DNA from 2 places in the Listeria tempestatis genome. Region 1 is predicted to be linked to the other one. Evidence: predicted binding sites of a transcription regulator. Region 1 holds the regulator's gene; the other holds the start of a gene.
The links. The regulator NrdR, encoded in region 1, represses ribonucleotide reductase genes. The targets are predictions, from matches to a motif close to AACACNATATATNGTGTT.
Positions count from the first base shown of each region.

Region 2: nrdD (anaerobic ribonucleoside-triphosphate reductase) is a predicted target of NrdR. The motif match lies at 6,079-6,096, and genes of this name have one in related genera.

Region 1 is NZ_CAUYTK010000001.1:382,792-390,501, reverse strand. Features, by position in the region: gene citZ (citrate synthase) at 1-1,071, shown strand, start outside; gene icd (NADP-dependent isocitrate dehydrogenase) at 1,084-2,346, shown strand; gene polA (DNA polymerase I) at 2,493-5,120, shown strand; gene mutM (DNA-formamidopyrimidine glycosylase) at 5,130-5,951, shown strand; gene coaE (dephospho-CoA kinase) at 5,962-6,570, shown strand; gene nrdR (transcriptional regulator NrdR) at 6,603-7,067, shown strand; gene R8923_RS02060 (replication initiation and membrane attachment family protein) at 7,074-7,710, shown strand, end outside.
Region 2 is NZ_CAUYTK010000011.1:72,255-79,964, forward strand. Features, by position in the region: gene R8923_RS12035 (glycosyltransferase family 2 protein) at 1-1,136, opposite strand, end outside; gene R8923_RS12040 (hypothetical protein) at 1,133-1,642, opposite strand; gene R8923_RS12045 (cyclic nucleotide-binding domain-containing protein) at 1,838-2,467, shown strand; gene R8923_RS12050 (cyclic nucleotide-binding domain-containing protein) at 2,569-3,198, shown strand; gene nrdG (anaerobic ribonucleoside-triphosphate reductase activating protein) at 3,331-3,876, opposite strand; gene nrdD (anaerobic ribonucleoside-triphosphate reductase) at 3,869-6,019, opposite strand; gene R8923_RS12065 (ABC transporter ATP-binding protein) at 6,378-7,478, shown strand; gene R8923_RS12070 (Gfo/Idh/MocA family protein) at 7,538-7,710, opposite strand, start outside.

The sequences.
Region 1 (7,710 bases):
TCCATTATAGATGATACATTAAAATACGTTGGCTACTCCATTGATGATTTAGTAGAAAATAATGTAAGCTTTGAAGAAGTTGTTTATTTGCTTTGGCACCTTAGACTTCCAAATAAGCAAGAACTGATTAAATTTAAAGATGAAATTAGCGAACATATGGCGGTATCTGACACAATCATCACAAGCTTGCGCATGCAAAATCACCAAAAATTACACCCGATGAGCGTACTTCGGACAACAGTTTCCATGTTGGGTGTATTTGATACAGAGTCAGAACTCGATGACGGAGAATCCATTTATAAAAAAGGCTTACGTCTACAAGCGAAAATGCCAACCATTGTTGCTGCTTTTGCGCGTATTCGTAGAGGACTTGATCCAATTCCTCCTAAAACCGGCTTAAGCGTTGCTGCGAATTTTTTGTATATGATTACAGGAGAAGAAGCAGATCCTTTGTCGGTTGAGGCGATGAATAAGGCGCTTGTTCTACATGCTGATCATGAATTCAATGCTTCTACGTTTACAGCACGTGTGTGTGTTGCAACCTTGTCAGATGTATACTCTGGTGTGACTGCGGCGATTGGTGCTTTAAAAGGACCTCTTCACGGCGGGGCAAATGAACGAGTTTTTGATATGCTTGTCGAAATTGATAGTGCTTCTAGTAATGTACGTGACTATATTCAATATAAAATCGATCAAAAGCAAAAAATTATGGGCTTTGGGCATCGTGTTTATCGCGGCGGTGATCCACGTGCGAAGTACTTAAAAGAAATGTCTGAACGCCTCACAAAAGAAAAAAATGAAGAAAAATGGTTTGAACTATCGAGTCAAGTAGAAGAAGCTGTTTGGGAGTTAAAACATTTACGTCCAAACGTTGATTTCTATTCTGCATCGGTCTATCATGCACTGGGCATTGATGCAGATTTATTTACACTTGTCTTCTCTGTAAGCCGAGTTTCGGGTTGGCTAGCACATATTTTTGAACAATATCGTGATAATCGTTTAATTCGCCCACGCGCAATTTACGTTGGACCAGAAGCACGTGTTTATCAACCGATTGAAAAAAGAGTTTGAGGAGGAAAATGAATGGCTGAAAAAATTACTGTACAAAATGGCGTTTTAAATACACCAAATAACCCAATTATCCCTTTTATTGAAGGAGACGGCACTGGACCTGATATTTGGCGAGCAGCACAACGCGTGTTAGATGCTGCTGTAGAAAAAGCATATGCTGGAGATCGTAAAATTGAATGGAAGGAAGTACTTGCTGGTGAAAAAGCATTCAATCAAACGGGCGAATGGTTACCGCAAGAAACGTTAGACATCATTCGGGAATACTTTATTGCCATTAAAGGGCCACTTACAACACCAATTGGCGGCGGTATTCGTTCATTAAACGTTGCACTTCGTCAAGAACTTGACCTCTATGTTTGTCTTCGACCAGTTCGCTATTTTAATGGTGTACCTTCACCAGTTAAGCGTCCAGAAGATACCGATATGGTCATTTTCCGTGAGAATACGGAGGATATTTATGCAGGTATCGAATTTAAAGAAGGAAGCAAAGAAGCGGAAAAACTTATTTCTTTCTTGAAAACAGAGTTTGGTGTCAATAAAATTCGCTTCCCCGAGACTTCTGGAATTGGCGTTAAACCGGTTTCTAAAGAAGGAACGGAACGCCTTGTTCGTGCGGCAATTCAATATGCTATTAGCGAAAAGCGTGATTCGGTGACACTTGTTCATAAAGGTAATATTATGAAGTTCACCGAAGGTGCGTTTAAAAACTGGGGTTATGAGCTTGCTGAACGCGAGTTTAAGAATCAAGTGTTTACATGGAATCAATACGACCGCATCAAAGAGGAATCTGGCGCGGCGGAAGCGGATAGACAACAAGAAGAAGCGCTTCAAACAGGAAAGATTTTGATTAAAGATTCGATTGCAGATATTTTCTTGCAACAAATTTTAACCCGTCCAGCTGAATTTGATGTTGTTGCAACGATGAATTTAAACGGTGATTACATTTCTGATGCATTAGCTGCACAAGTTGGAGGAATTGGAATTGCACCTGGTGCGAATATTAATTACGATACAGGACATGCCATTTTTGAAGCAACTCACGGAACGGCGCCAAAATATGCGAACTTGGATAAAGTAAATCCGTCATCAGTTATTCTTTCTGGAACACTTCTTTTAGAACATATTGGCTGGGTGGAAGCGGCTAAGAAAATTACTGATTCGATGGAGAAAACGATTGCCAGCAAAACAGTCACATATGATTTCGCCCGCCTAATGGAAGGGGCAACTGAAGTTAAATGTTCGGAATTTGCGGATGAATTAATCAATAATATGTAAAAATGTAATGTTTTAATGGGTTGTATTTGAAGAAATGTAGAAAAATGTTCGGAAAAAGTTGGGGTTGGTCTCCAGCTTTTTCTTTTAACCCATTTGTATGGTAAAATGGTCATAAGTGAGAACTTGGAATAAAAGGAGGTTTTCCTGTGAGTAAATTAGTATTAATCGACGGGAATAGTATTGCAAATCGCGCATTTTACGCATTACCCTTATTAACAAATGATAAAGGAATTTATACAAATGCGGTGTATGGTTTTGCGATGATGTTAAACAATGTCATAGAGAATGAAAAGCCTGACCATTTATTGGTTGCTTTCGATGCAGGAAAAACAACTTTCCGTCATAAAACGTTTAAAGAATATAAAGGTGGACGACAAAAAACACCTAGTGAACTTTCAGAACAATTTCCGTTTATTCGCGAACTTTTAGATGCTTATGACATCCCGCGTTATGAATTAAAAGATTATGAAGCAGATGATATTATTGGGACGCTTGCTAAAAAAGCAGAAAGTGAAAATATTGAAACGGTCATCATCACAGGTGACCGTGATTTAACTCAATTGGCAAGCGAAAAAGTGACAGTTTATATTACTAAAAAAGGCATTACAGATATGGAAAAAAATACGCCTGAAACACTTCAAGAAAAATACGGTCTTACCCCCGCACAAATCATTGATATGAAAGGTTTAATGGGAGATTCTTCGGATAATATTCCTGGGATTCCAGGCGTTGGGGAAAAAACGGCGCTTAAGTTGTTGCATGAATTTGGCGGGACTGTCGAAGGTGTTTTAGAGCGCGCAGATGAAATTTCTGGCAAAAAGCTGAAAGAAAAAGTGATAGATAATAAGGAAATGGCCATTTTAAGTAAGGAATTAGCAACAATCAATACCGATTCACCAATTGAAACATCTCTTGCAGATACGAAATATGCTGGATTTCAAACTGAAAAAGTGATTCCATTTTTAAAGGAAATGGATTTTAAAACGATTTTGAAAAATTTTGATGATGCAACTACCGAAAAACAGCCACTTGCAGCTATTGAATTCGAAACGATAACTGAGTTTACGAGTGCGCATTATGCGGACAAAACGGCGCTGTATATTGAGCTAGAAAATGAAAATTATCACACAGCTCGTTTTGTTGGTTTTGCTGTTCATTCGACCAAAGGAACCTTTTTCTTTAACGAAAAGACTGCTAAAGCGAGTGATGCGTTTAAAAACTTTCTTTCTTCTAAAAAAAGTCAAAAGATTGTCTATGATGCAAAAAAAACAAAGGTAGCAGCAAGCCGTCTTGGGATTATCTCGGAGGGTTTAACGTTTGATATTATGCTTGCTTCGTATTTGCTTAATCCATCGGACACAATTGATGATTTTTCGAGTGTTGTGGTTCGTCATGATTATGAAAATGTTCAAACGGATGAAGCTGTTTACGGAAAAGGTGCGAAACGGGCGATTCCTGATGAGGAAATTGTGGCTAAACATTTGGCTTATAAGGCGGTTGCAACATTTGAGCTTGAGAAGCCACTTATTCGTGAGCTCGAAAATAATGAGCAATTAGAGCTGATGAAGGAGCTTGAATTGCCACTTTCGATTGTACTAGCGGATATGGAAATGCAAGGTGTTCGTGTAGATTCAAATCGTTTACTTGAGATGAAAACCGAACTGTCTGAACGTATTGAAACGCTTGAAAAATCGATTCATTCGCTTGCAGGATATGAATTTAATATTAACTCACCGAAACAGCTTGGCGTTGTTTTATTTGAGAAGCTCAATTTACCTGTTATTAAGAAAACAAAAACGGGCTATTCAACCGCTGCGGATGTTTTGGAAGCTTTATCTGGTAGCCATGCGATTATCGATGACATTTTAGTTTATCGCCAGCTTGGAAAAATTCAATCCACTTATATTGAAGGCTTACTAAAAGTGATCGATAAGGACACACAAAAAGTACACACGCGTTTTAATCAGACTTTAGCCCAAACGGGTCGACTAAGTTCTGTGGATCCGAATCTACAAAATATTCCAATTCGTCTGGAGGAAGGGCGAAAAATTCGTCAGGCATTTGTACCGAGTGTCGATGGTTGGAAGATTTTTTCGGCCGATTATTCGCAAGTAGAGCTTCGTGTTTTGGCGCATATTTCAGGTGATGAGAACTTAATTTATGCGTTTAGGCATGACTATGATATTCATACGAAAACGGCGATGGATGTTTTTCATGTAAGTGAAGGCGAAGTGGACTCGCTTATGCGCAGACAAGCGAAGGCGGTAAATTTCGGGATTGTTTACGGGATTAGTGACTACGGGCTATCACAAAACCTTGGGATTACACGTAAGGAAGCAAAAGATTTTATTGATCGTTATTTTGAGAGCTACCCAGATGTTCAAGAATATATGCATACGATTGTACGTTTTGCGAAAGAAAAAGGCTATGTAGAAACGATTTTACATCGCAGACGTTATATTCCTGAAATTATAAGTCGCAACTTTAATGTTCGCAGTTTTGCTGAAAGGACGGCAATGAATACGCCTATTCAAGGTAGTGCTGCTGATATTATTAAAAAAGCGATGATTTTAATGCAAGAGCGTCTAGAAAAAGAGAAATTAGAAGCGCGTTTACTACTTCAAGTACATGATGAGCTGATTTTTGAGGCACCTGAACATGAAATTGAGATTTTGGAAAAAATTGTTCCAGATGTCATGGAAAATGCTGCGGAATTAAATGTGCCGCTTAAAGTGGATACAGCATTCGGAAACACTTGGTACGACGCGAAGTAAGGAGTAAATATGCCAGAATTACCAGAAGTTGAAAATGTTCGAAGTACATTAGAAAACCTTATTATTGGGAAAAAAATCGACCAAATGACAGTACATGTGCCAAAAATGATTGTACGGCCTGAAGTGGATGAATTTATTCACTTGCTTGTGGGACAAAAATTCGAAGCGGTAAGGCGCCGCGGTAAATTTCTCATTTTCGACTTGACAGATGGCTCTGTTTTGGCACATTTGCGTATGGAAGGGAAATTTCGTTTGCAGCATGAAACAGAGGACGTTTCAAAACATACACACGTCATTTTTCATTTTACGGATCAAACGGAACTGAGATTTTTAGATGTTCGTAAATTTGGCACGCTTGAATTAATTGAAAAATTTGGTGAAGAAAAAACGCGTTCCATTCAAAAATTAGGTCCTGAGCCACTCGATACGCAGTTCTTAAAATCCTCATTTGCAGCTTCTTTAAAGAAAACAACACGTGCGATTAAAACGGTACTTTTAGACCAAAAGGCAGTTGCCGGGGTGGGAAATATTTATGCGGATGAAATTTGTTTTTTGGCAAAAGTGCTACCAAGCCGGTCAGCAAATTCTTTAACAAATGCTGAAATCGCTCGGATTTATGAGGCGACAAAGTCGATTATGGCAGAAGCTGTCGCACTTGGCGGCTCTACAATTCGTACTTATGTAAATTCAGAAGGGCAACTCGGTCGCTATCAGGAAAAGCTAGTTGTTTATGGTCAGGACGGTGAACCTTGTCCGATTTGCGGAACTAAAATTGAAAAAATTAAATTAAATGGGCGTGGTACACATTTTTGCCCAAACTGCCAAAAGTAGGTGAAAAATTGTGGGAATGACTATCGGACTTACAGGAAGCATCGCAACAGGGAAATCTACGGTAAGTAAAATGTTACAAGAAGCTGGTGTGCCAGTTGTTGATGCGGACATTTCGGCTCGTGAGGTTGTCATGCCTGGTACAGCGGGATTAAAAAAAATTACAGCAACTTTTGGAGAGGAAATTTTACAGGCGGACGGTTCACTTAACCGCAACAAACTTGGTGAAGTCATTTTTAATGACGCTAAAAAACGTGAGCTGCTAAATCAAATTGTCCATCCACTCGTGCGTGCCGATATGCTCGCTAAACGACGAGTCCTTTTTTCTAAGGGAGAAAAGTGGGTTGTGTTTGATATTCCACTCCTATTTGAGAGTCAATTAACGGATATAGTCGATATTACGCTTGTTGTGGCAACGAGCGAAGAAACACAGCTAACTCGTTTAATGGAGCGAAATCATTTAACAGAAGCGGAAGCTAAAGTTCGGATAGAAAGCCAAATTCCAATTGATGAAAAAAAACGCTATGCAGATTTTGTGATTGACAATAATGATTCTCTTATGGCAACAAAAAAACAAGTGAATGAGTTTTTACAGTGGCTAAAGTCATGGTATAATGAATAAAAAAGAGCGAGACATAGGAGTTGAACGAATGAATGAAATGTCCTACATGCAAATATAATGGTACACGCGTTGTGGATTCGAGACCTGCTGATGATGGAAACTCCATTCGTAGAAGACGTGAATGTGAGAAATGTGGTTTTCGTTTTACAACATTTGAAAAAGTGGAGGAAAGTCCGCTTATTGTCGTAAAAAAAGACGGGGCACGCGAAGAGTTTGCTCGTGAAAAAGTACGTCGTGGTTTAATCCGCGCTTGTGAAAAACGCCCTATTAGCATGGAACAACTAGAAGAAATTGTAACGGAAACCGAGCGAGAACTCCGAAATATTGGGGATAGTGAGGTTCCTTCTGACCTTATCGGTGAAAAAGTGATGAATAAACTTGCGAAGCTTGATGAGGTTGCGTACGTACGATTTGCTTCTGTATATCGCCAGTTTAAAGATATAAATGTGTTTGTTGATGAATTAAAAGAACTGATGGATAAAAATAAAAAAGGATGATAGCTGTTGAGTGAATTCTGGATGGAACTAAGACCTGTTGATGCTTATCGCGTCAAAATGAACGGTGTCATCACAAGTTTTGATCAAAAAGTGGCAACAATGCTTTACCAGCCACTTATGGGCGCAAATTGCCTTGCCGTGTATCAAACGCTTCTTGCTGAAGTCGAGGAGAATCGCTTGTGGAGCAAAGAACATGCGCATACGCAACTTCTAAACATGCTTTCTTTAAGCTTAAAGGATTTTTTTGATGCGCGCATAAAACTTGAAGGTTTAGGACTTTTAAAAACCTATGTGCAGACTGAAAATGAAGACCGCCGTTTTGTCTATGAAGTCATGCCACCACTCAGTCCAGCGCAATTTTTCAATGATGGCTTATTAAATATTTATTTGTATAGTAAAATCGGAGCGCGCCAGTATAACCGGCTACGTCAATTTTTTGCAGATGACGCCTTTTCTGAAACCAATTTTAAAGAAGTAACATGTGCTTTTCAAGATGTCTTTGAAGCGTTTCACATGAATGAAGTAGCCAATATCAAAGTGGAAAATGAAGAGCTATTTGCCAAAAATCGGCCAAAAGAAATTGAACTAGACGCTAAAAACTTTGATTTCCAAACATTTTATCAAGTTTTATCACCAAATTTAG
Region 2 (7,710 bases), on a different contig from region 1:
AGTAATGCTGCAAACAATTGGAGGGCGCCTGCTAGCATTTCAAAGCAAACAAAAACGAAAGCGACAGCGAGCATGAGCCATATTTGCGGGACGTCCCAAATGTAAAGTAAATAAATGAAACGGGCGACAAAAATGATACTCGAAATCCAAAAGAAGAAGGTCCATAAGATGCTTAAGGTTTGGTCAATGAATAGGGAAGTTCGGCCAAGATTTTGAAACGGGTGGGACAATACTTTTTTGAAGTTTGTCAGCCACACCTCTGTCCCACCTTTTGCCCAGCGTTTTCTTTGTTTGTAAAGCATGTTTAATGTTTCGGGTACTTCCATGAAAAAGATAATATCCGCGGCAAAAATGGAGAGCCAACCACTCATTTGGTGATCCCAAGCGATACTAATGTCTTCTGTGGCACGATCTTGGCGAAACATGCCGACGTCCATTAGAGCAGCTTTGCGGTACATGGTATTGGCACCACTATACGCGTAAATAACGCCAAAAACACTACTTTGGGTCCGCTTGATAATACCAACGATACTAGAAAATTCGACGGTTTGCGATTTCCCTACTAGTGTTGAACGATTTTGCACATCCATATTAGAAGTAACTGCGGCAATATTTCTAGCGTCCTCACGGATAAAATAATTAACGTATTTCCATAGGGCATCTGGTTCTGGAACAGTATCCGCATCATTACTTAAAATGAGTTCACCTTTTGCAAAGCTTGTACCAATATTAAATGCGTGTGCTTTCCCTTTGTTTTTTTCGATTCGAATCACACGTAAATTATGATATTTTTCCATTAAACGATTCAAAATTTCGGGTGTTGTATCTGTAGATCCGTCGTCTGTCACAAGAACTTCATAATTTTTATAATTTATTTTATTCATTAAGTATTCGATTGTATCCTCAATAACAATTTCTTCATTATGTGCAGGAACCATAATAGTTATAAAGGGTTCTACTTCTTGTGGGATATCTGTCCAAGTTTCTTGTTTATACTTAAACAAATATGAATAACAAAAAGCTCCAAAAAACCAAGCGAGTCCGCCTAAAATAGGATATGTTAGTAATATCGCTAAAAAAATGGTCATCGTTATGTCTAAAACAGTATTTCCCGTATGAAAAAGACTTAAGTTCATTTGAGTTCGACCCCTTTTTCTTTATATAAATCTCGGATTGTAGTTTCATCAATATTTTTTTCTTCTGGGATAGATACAAATTTTTGGGCCTCCCGTTCTGTCTTCTCCCCAAAACGCTCTGAAAAAAATGCTTCCAAAGTAGTCTCTCTTATTTTTAATTTTTCTTCATTATATGTAATTTCTTTTTGCAAGCGTTCTTTATAATTTTTATTTGTTTTATGTGTAAGGACTAGAAAATAGATGACAATAAAAATAATCGCCAGTAGCAAAAAGCCATCAAGTATTCGAAAAACACGAATGGCTGTATCAAAGGCTTCAAAAATGATTACTTTTTCCTTTAAAAATAAAATTGGAAATAATACTAAACCAAACGGCAGGAAGAAACCTATCCATGCTAAAATTGTAATAAGTATTTGTCGAATTTTCAGCCCCCCATTTCCATGCTCAAAAAATTGATCTTCAATAAATTGATTGTTCATTTCTTCTCTTGTCGCTTTCTCTTCCATATGCTACAACTCCTCTAAAAAGCTATTATTTTTCCATTCCCTTAATTGTTGCTTTATAAGCATTATTATAGATTCTTTATGATTTTAAGGATTTTTTGACTAAATTTAAACAAAAAGATATCAAAAAATGTGTAAATTCCACATATCGGTTTATTTCATTCTTGTTATGATAATAAAAGACAGGAGCTGATTTAATTGTTTGCCGATAAAACAGATGAGATATTAAAAGACTTAAACACAAATAAACTGGATAACTCATGGATAAATTTCGAAAAATTAGTTAAAAATTCAATTATTGATGGAAATCGATTTTTAAATGAATTTATTGTGGTACATGATGGTATTATGCACATGGAGAATAAGAATGCACAAATTCTTCATTTTTTTTCAAAAGGAGATGTGATTAATCAACAAGTTTCAGGCTTAAATTTAGAAAAAAATTTGTTTTTAGTTTGTGATACAGACGTTGAAATGACTTTTGTTAATCGGGAATACTTTTTAAACTTCGCAACGAATAAGCCCTCTTATATGGAATGGTTGCTTGAGATGACTTTACTTAACAATATGAACTTATATAATGAACTTATTAAATATGATTTTTCTACTGAGGGAAGAGTCGTTTATACCTTGCAGTATCTATGTGAAAAGTTAAAAACAAACCAAAAAAACGATTATTTTATCGTTCCTGCTTTTATTAATAAGGTGAAGCTTGCAAAATATGGCAATATTTCGCGTAAACAGCTTGATAAAATTTTAGAATCGTTAACGAAAAAAGAACTCATCCGAATTGAAGATAAAAGATTTTATGTCAAAATCCCTTCATGAGTTTTTAATTTGAATTTCTTACGATTATAATGCATTAAACAGCCATTATTCACTCAATTAGGATATAATGTTCATATAAACTGTTGGGAGATGATGGGATTATGAATCATAAAGAGCTACTCAATATGGTTGAGGAATTAAATCAAAACAAGGTGTATCCTTCACATGTAACATTCGAAACAGTGCAGCGAAATCAGACGCTTGATATCCAAAAAATGGATACTCATATATTAATTGTATTGGAAGGTAGTTTCCATTTGGAAAATAAGACCTTTCAAATTTTACAATTTTTCGTTCCAGGAAACGCAATCCATCAATCCCCCTATAAAATGAACGTTCATGATAAATTGCGTCTTATTAGCGACGGTGAAACACAAATCGCATTCGTGCATCGGGAATTCTTTTTAAATTTTGCTTCTAATAAAATAGAGTATATGGAATGGCTATTAAATGCGGTGTCGGAAAATTCTTCAGCATTCTGTTTTGAACTTATGAAATTTGATCTTCCCACTGACAAGCGCATCATTTATACTTTGCAAACTTTTTGTCAAAAAGTGGAAGCTCCCGAAATAAACGGTTATTTTGAGATTCCTAGTTTTATTACAAAAACAATGTTATCAAAATATGGTGGCGTTTCGCGCAAAACATTGGATAAAATCCTTGCAAACTTACATCTTCAAGGCTTATTGAAAGAACAAGATGGATTTACCTACGTCACAAGTCGTTTTTAAAGATAATGGAAATTGAAACTTTATGTAAAAACCAGACTGCTGATAAATGGTGAGCATTAGAGTAGGAGCACAAACGACGAAGATTGTCGCTTTTCAGTAGTTTTAAGCTTGGTCGAAATGACCAAGCTTTTATTAATATAAAACCACTTCACCTTTTAGCATTGATTTTTTCACATCGATAATGCGCTGGTTGCTAGATCCTCGGAAAGCTAAGTTAGGGTCAAATAGACTCTGTTCAAAACGCCCGTCGACTAGCACATCAACATAAGAAAGCAGTTCAAGTTTATCTTCTGTTTCCTGCATCATTTCTTCCCACGTATAGCCAGTCCACGACCAAATATCTTTTGTATTGCCGAACTTATCGCGCATTTTTTTACAAACCGTTAAACATGTTTCAGTATTTAAAAATGGCTCCCCGCCGAGAAGCGTTAGGCCTTGTACGGACTCATGGCTAACGTCAAGGATAATTTTTTCCAAAAGCTCCTCTGAAAAAGGTACACCATACTGAAAGGACTGCGCTGCTTTGTTATAGCAGCCCTCACAATGAAAAGGGCAGCCAGATACATAAAGACTGCACCTGACGCCCTCCCCGTCTACAAAATTAAACGACTTATAATCCGCAATAAAACCGCGACTCAGGTTTTCAGATTGCCATTCTTTTGGCGCTGGGTTATTCATCACGAAGCTCCAAATGCTTCACGCGCTTCGAAATTTCCACATGACGCCCGTGAACCATTGGACGCTTCATCGGATTGCCCAAATAGCCACACGTCCGTTTTACAACGTCCGCCTTCTCAGGATCAGTATTTCCGCACTCTGGGCACTTAAACCCTTCTTCTGTTGGAGAAAACTCACCTTCAAATTCGCACTCATAACATTTATCAATCGGCGTATTTGTTCCGAGATATGCAACCCGGTCATATGCATAGTCCCAAACAGCCTCTAGCGCCTTAGTGTTGTGTACAAGTTTTGGATACTCACAGTAATGAATAAAACCACCTGAACAGAACTCTGGATATTCTTTTTCAAAATCAATTTTTTCAAAAGGCGTAATTTTTTTGCGCACGTCAAAATGGAATGAATTTTGATAGTATTCCTTATCGGTAATATCTTTAATAACACCATATTTCTCACGGTCTAGGCGATTGAAACGGTCGGTCAAACTTTCACTAGGTGTGGAATACACACTAAACCAGTAGCCGTATTCAGCCTTCCACTCATCCGCATATTCCTTCAAACTTTTCACGATGTCCAAAGTAAAGTTTTTCGCTTCGGGATTCGTTTCCCACTCACCACCATAAAAAACGGTTGCCGCCTCATAAAGACCAATGTAGCCAATTGAAATGGTGGAACGCTCTTTATTAAAGAGTTCGTCAACTGCATCGCCGTCTTGTAGTCGCTTTCCGAATGCCCCGTATTTATATAAAATCGGCGCGTTTTCTGGGCGTGCCTCTCTAACACGATTTAATCGGAATAAAAGAGCATCTTTAACAGTTTGCATGCGCGCATGGAAACTATCCCAAAACTTCGTCTTATCGCCGCCGCTTTGAATGGCAATTCGCGGAACATTTAGCGTGACAACACCAAGGTTATTTCGGCCGGCATTTACAAACTCGCCGTTTTCGTTTTTCCACGCTGGCAAGAACGAGCGACAGCCCATTGGTACTTTGAAATCCCCAGTCAATTTTGTTAGCGTGTCAAAACTTATAATATCGGGATACATACGCTTGGCAGAACATTGTAACGCCAGTTGTTTAATATCATAATTAGGGTCATTTTCTTCCAAATTAGTTCCTCTTTTTAATGAAAAAACAAGTTTTGGGAAAATGGCTGTATGTTTATCTTTACCGACGCCACCCAGACGAACAGTAAGAATCGCTTTTTGAATTTCGCGAGCGAACCAGTCTTCCCCAAGGCCAAAACCAAGTGTGACAAATGGCGTCTGCCCATTACTCGTGTATAATGTATTGATTTCATATTCCAAGCTTTGCATCGCATCATAAATATCCTTGCGCGTTTTTTCTTCAACGTATTTCTTTTGCTTTTCAGAAGCAACCCACTTGCCTGCTTCTTGTTCATGCTTCATATAATTACGTTTTGCATAGCTCGCCAAAATTTCATCGATGCGGTCAACGGAACAACCACCGTATTGTGAGCTTGCCACATTCGCAATAATTTGTGCAATCTGCGCGGTCGCAGTCTGAATCGACTTTGGACTTTCCACATTCGCATTCCCAATTGTAAACCCTTTTTCTAGCATCCCTTGAATATCAATTAAACAGCAGTTCGTCATCGCATGGTACGGGCTATAGTCCAAATCGTGAAAATGGATGTCTCCTTTTAAATGAGCGTTTGATACATGTGTTGGTAGCATATATTTTAGCGCATAGCTTTTGGCAACCGCTCCAGCCGTTAAATCTCGTTGTGTATTAAATACAGTCGCATCTTTGTTCGCATTTTCATTGACAACCGTTTTATCTTTTTCAAGTAATTTTTGAACACTTTTAGTCATATCCGTGACATTATCTCGTACAGCATCACGGTCATGACGATATTCTATGTAGCTCCTTGCAACATCTGGATAAGTAGATTTCATTAGTGCATTTTCAACAGTAAGTTGAATTTCATCAATTGTTAATTCCCCTTCATTTGGTAAAGAATTCACAATTTCAATTAAAATTTCATCTAAAAAAGTTTCATCCTCCACATGAATACTCTTCATTGATGCAAGTACTGCACTTCTAATTTTTATCAAATCAAAACTCGTTTTCCGTCCGTCTCGTTTGATAACAACTTGCTCTACAGTTTGCTCCATATACATGATTCATTCCCCCGATTATCTTCAATCTGTTTTTATGCGCATTTTTTCACATTTGCACAAAAACTATATATTGTATCAGCAATATAATCATAACACAATATGAAGTATCAGATAAAGCGATTTCCTAGATTTCAATGAAAATAGGTCTTTAGTTCTTAATTTCACAACCAAAAGTACATCACAGCGCCTTTTTTCAAAAATAAGGCATTTGTCCCTTTTCAAAAATAAAGTTTTCTGCTTTATTAACTTCTGTCAACATGCCCAAAAAACTTATTCGGCTTTTGTGCAAGTTGCCATAGTTTTTATAAAGCGGTTTCATTTACAATATATATAAGTTAATAAGAAAGAGGCGAATAGAATGGCTCAATTATCTTTACAAAGTGTTTATAAAATTTATGATAATAAAGTGACTGCTGTTTCTGACTTTAATTTAGAGATTGCAGACAAGGAATTTATCGTGTTTGTCGGTCCATCTGGTTGTGGTAAATCTACTACACTTCGTATGATTGCTGGTCTTGAAGAAATTTCAAAAGGCGAATTTTATATCGATGGAAAAATGATGAATAATGTGGCTCCAAAAGACCGCGACATTGCAATGGTTTTCCAAAACTATGCTTTATACCCACATATGACTGTTTATGATAACATGGCGTTTGGTCTAAAACTTCGTAAAATGCCAAAAGCTGAAATCAAAACTCGCGTTGAGGATGCGGCTGCAATTTTAGGTTTAACTGAGTATTTAAAACGTAAACCGAGTGCACTTTCTGGTGGACAAAGACAACGTGTTGCCTTAGGTCGTGCCATTGTTCGTGATGCTAAAGTTTTCCTAATGGATGAACCACTTTCCAACTTAGATGCGAAACTTCGGGTACAGATGCGTGCGGAAATTACAAAATTACACCAAAAACTTGATACGACAATGATTTACGTTACCCATGACCAAACAGAAGCAATGACAATGGCAACTCGTATTGTTATTATGAAAGACGGTGTCATTCAACAAGTTGGTTCACCTAAAGAAGTATACGATCACCCTGTCAACATGTTCGTAGCCGGATTTATTGGTAGCCCTGCCATGAACTTCTTTAATGGCCGGATAGAAAATGGGCATTTCATTGGCGATGATTTCACAATTTCAGTTCCAGAAGGTCAATTGAAAATCTTAAAAGAAAAAGGCTATGATAATAAAGAAATCGTTTTCGGGATTCGTCCAGAAGATATTCATGATGAGCCTTTAATGATTGAAGCTAACCCTGATTATGCTTTTGAAGCTAAAACGATTGTAGCTGAACTTACAGGTGCTGAATTCATGTTACATAACCAAGTTGGTTCACATGAATTTGTGGCTCGTGTGGATTCCCGTACGGACCATGTAAATGGTGAAACATTAACACTTGCTTTTGAGATGTCTAAAGCTCATTTCTTTGATAAAGAATCAGAAATTGCTTTAATTGACTAAAATAACCCTCCCTTTCAATAAAAATAAGCGGCTGTCTAAGAAATAGACAACCGCTTATTTTATTTCTCAAATGGAAACTTGAGCCCCCATTGTTCCTTTACATTCGTCATGATTTGAATTACATCTTCTGTTAGCCTAATAGATTTACTCTCCCCTTTCATAATACTTTCTTCCATATCATGAATCTCATAAGAGAGCGCTGCATTTGAATCCCCAACCGTCACCATTTCCT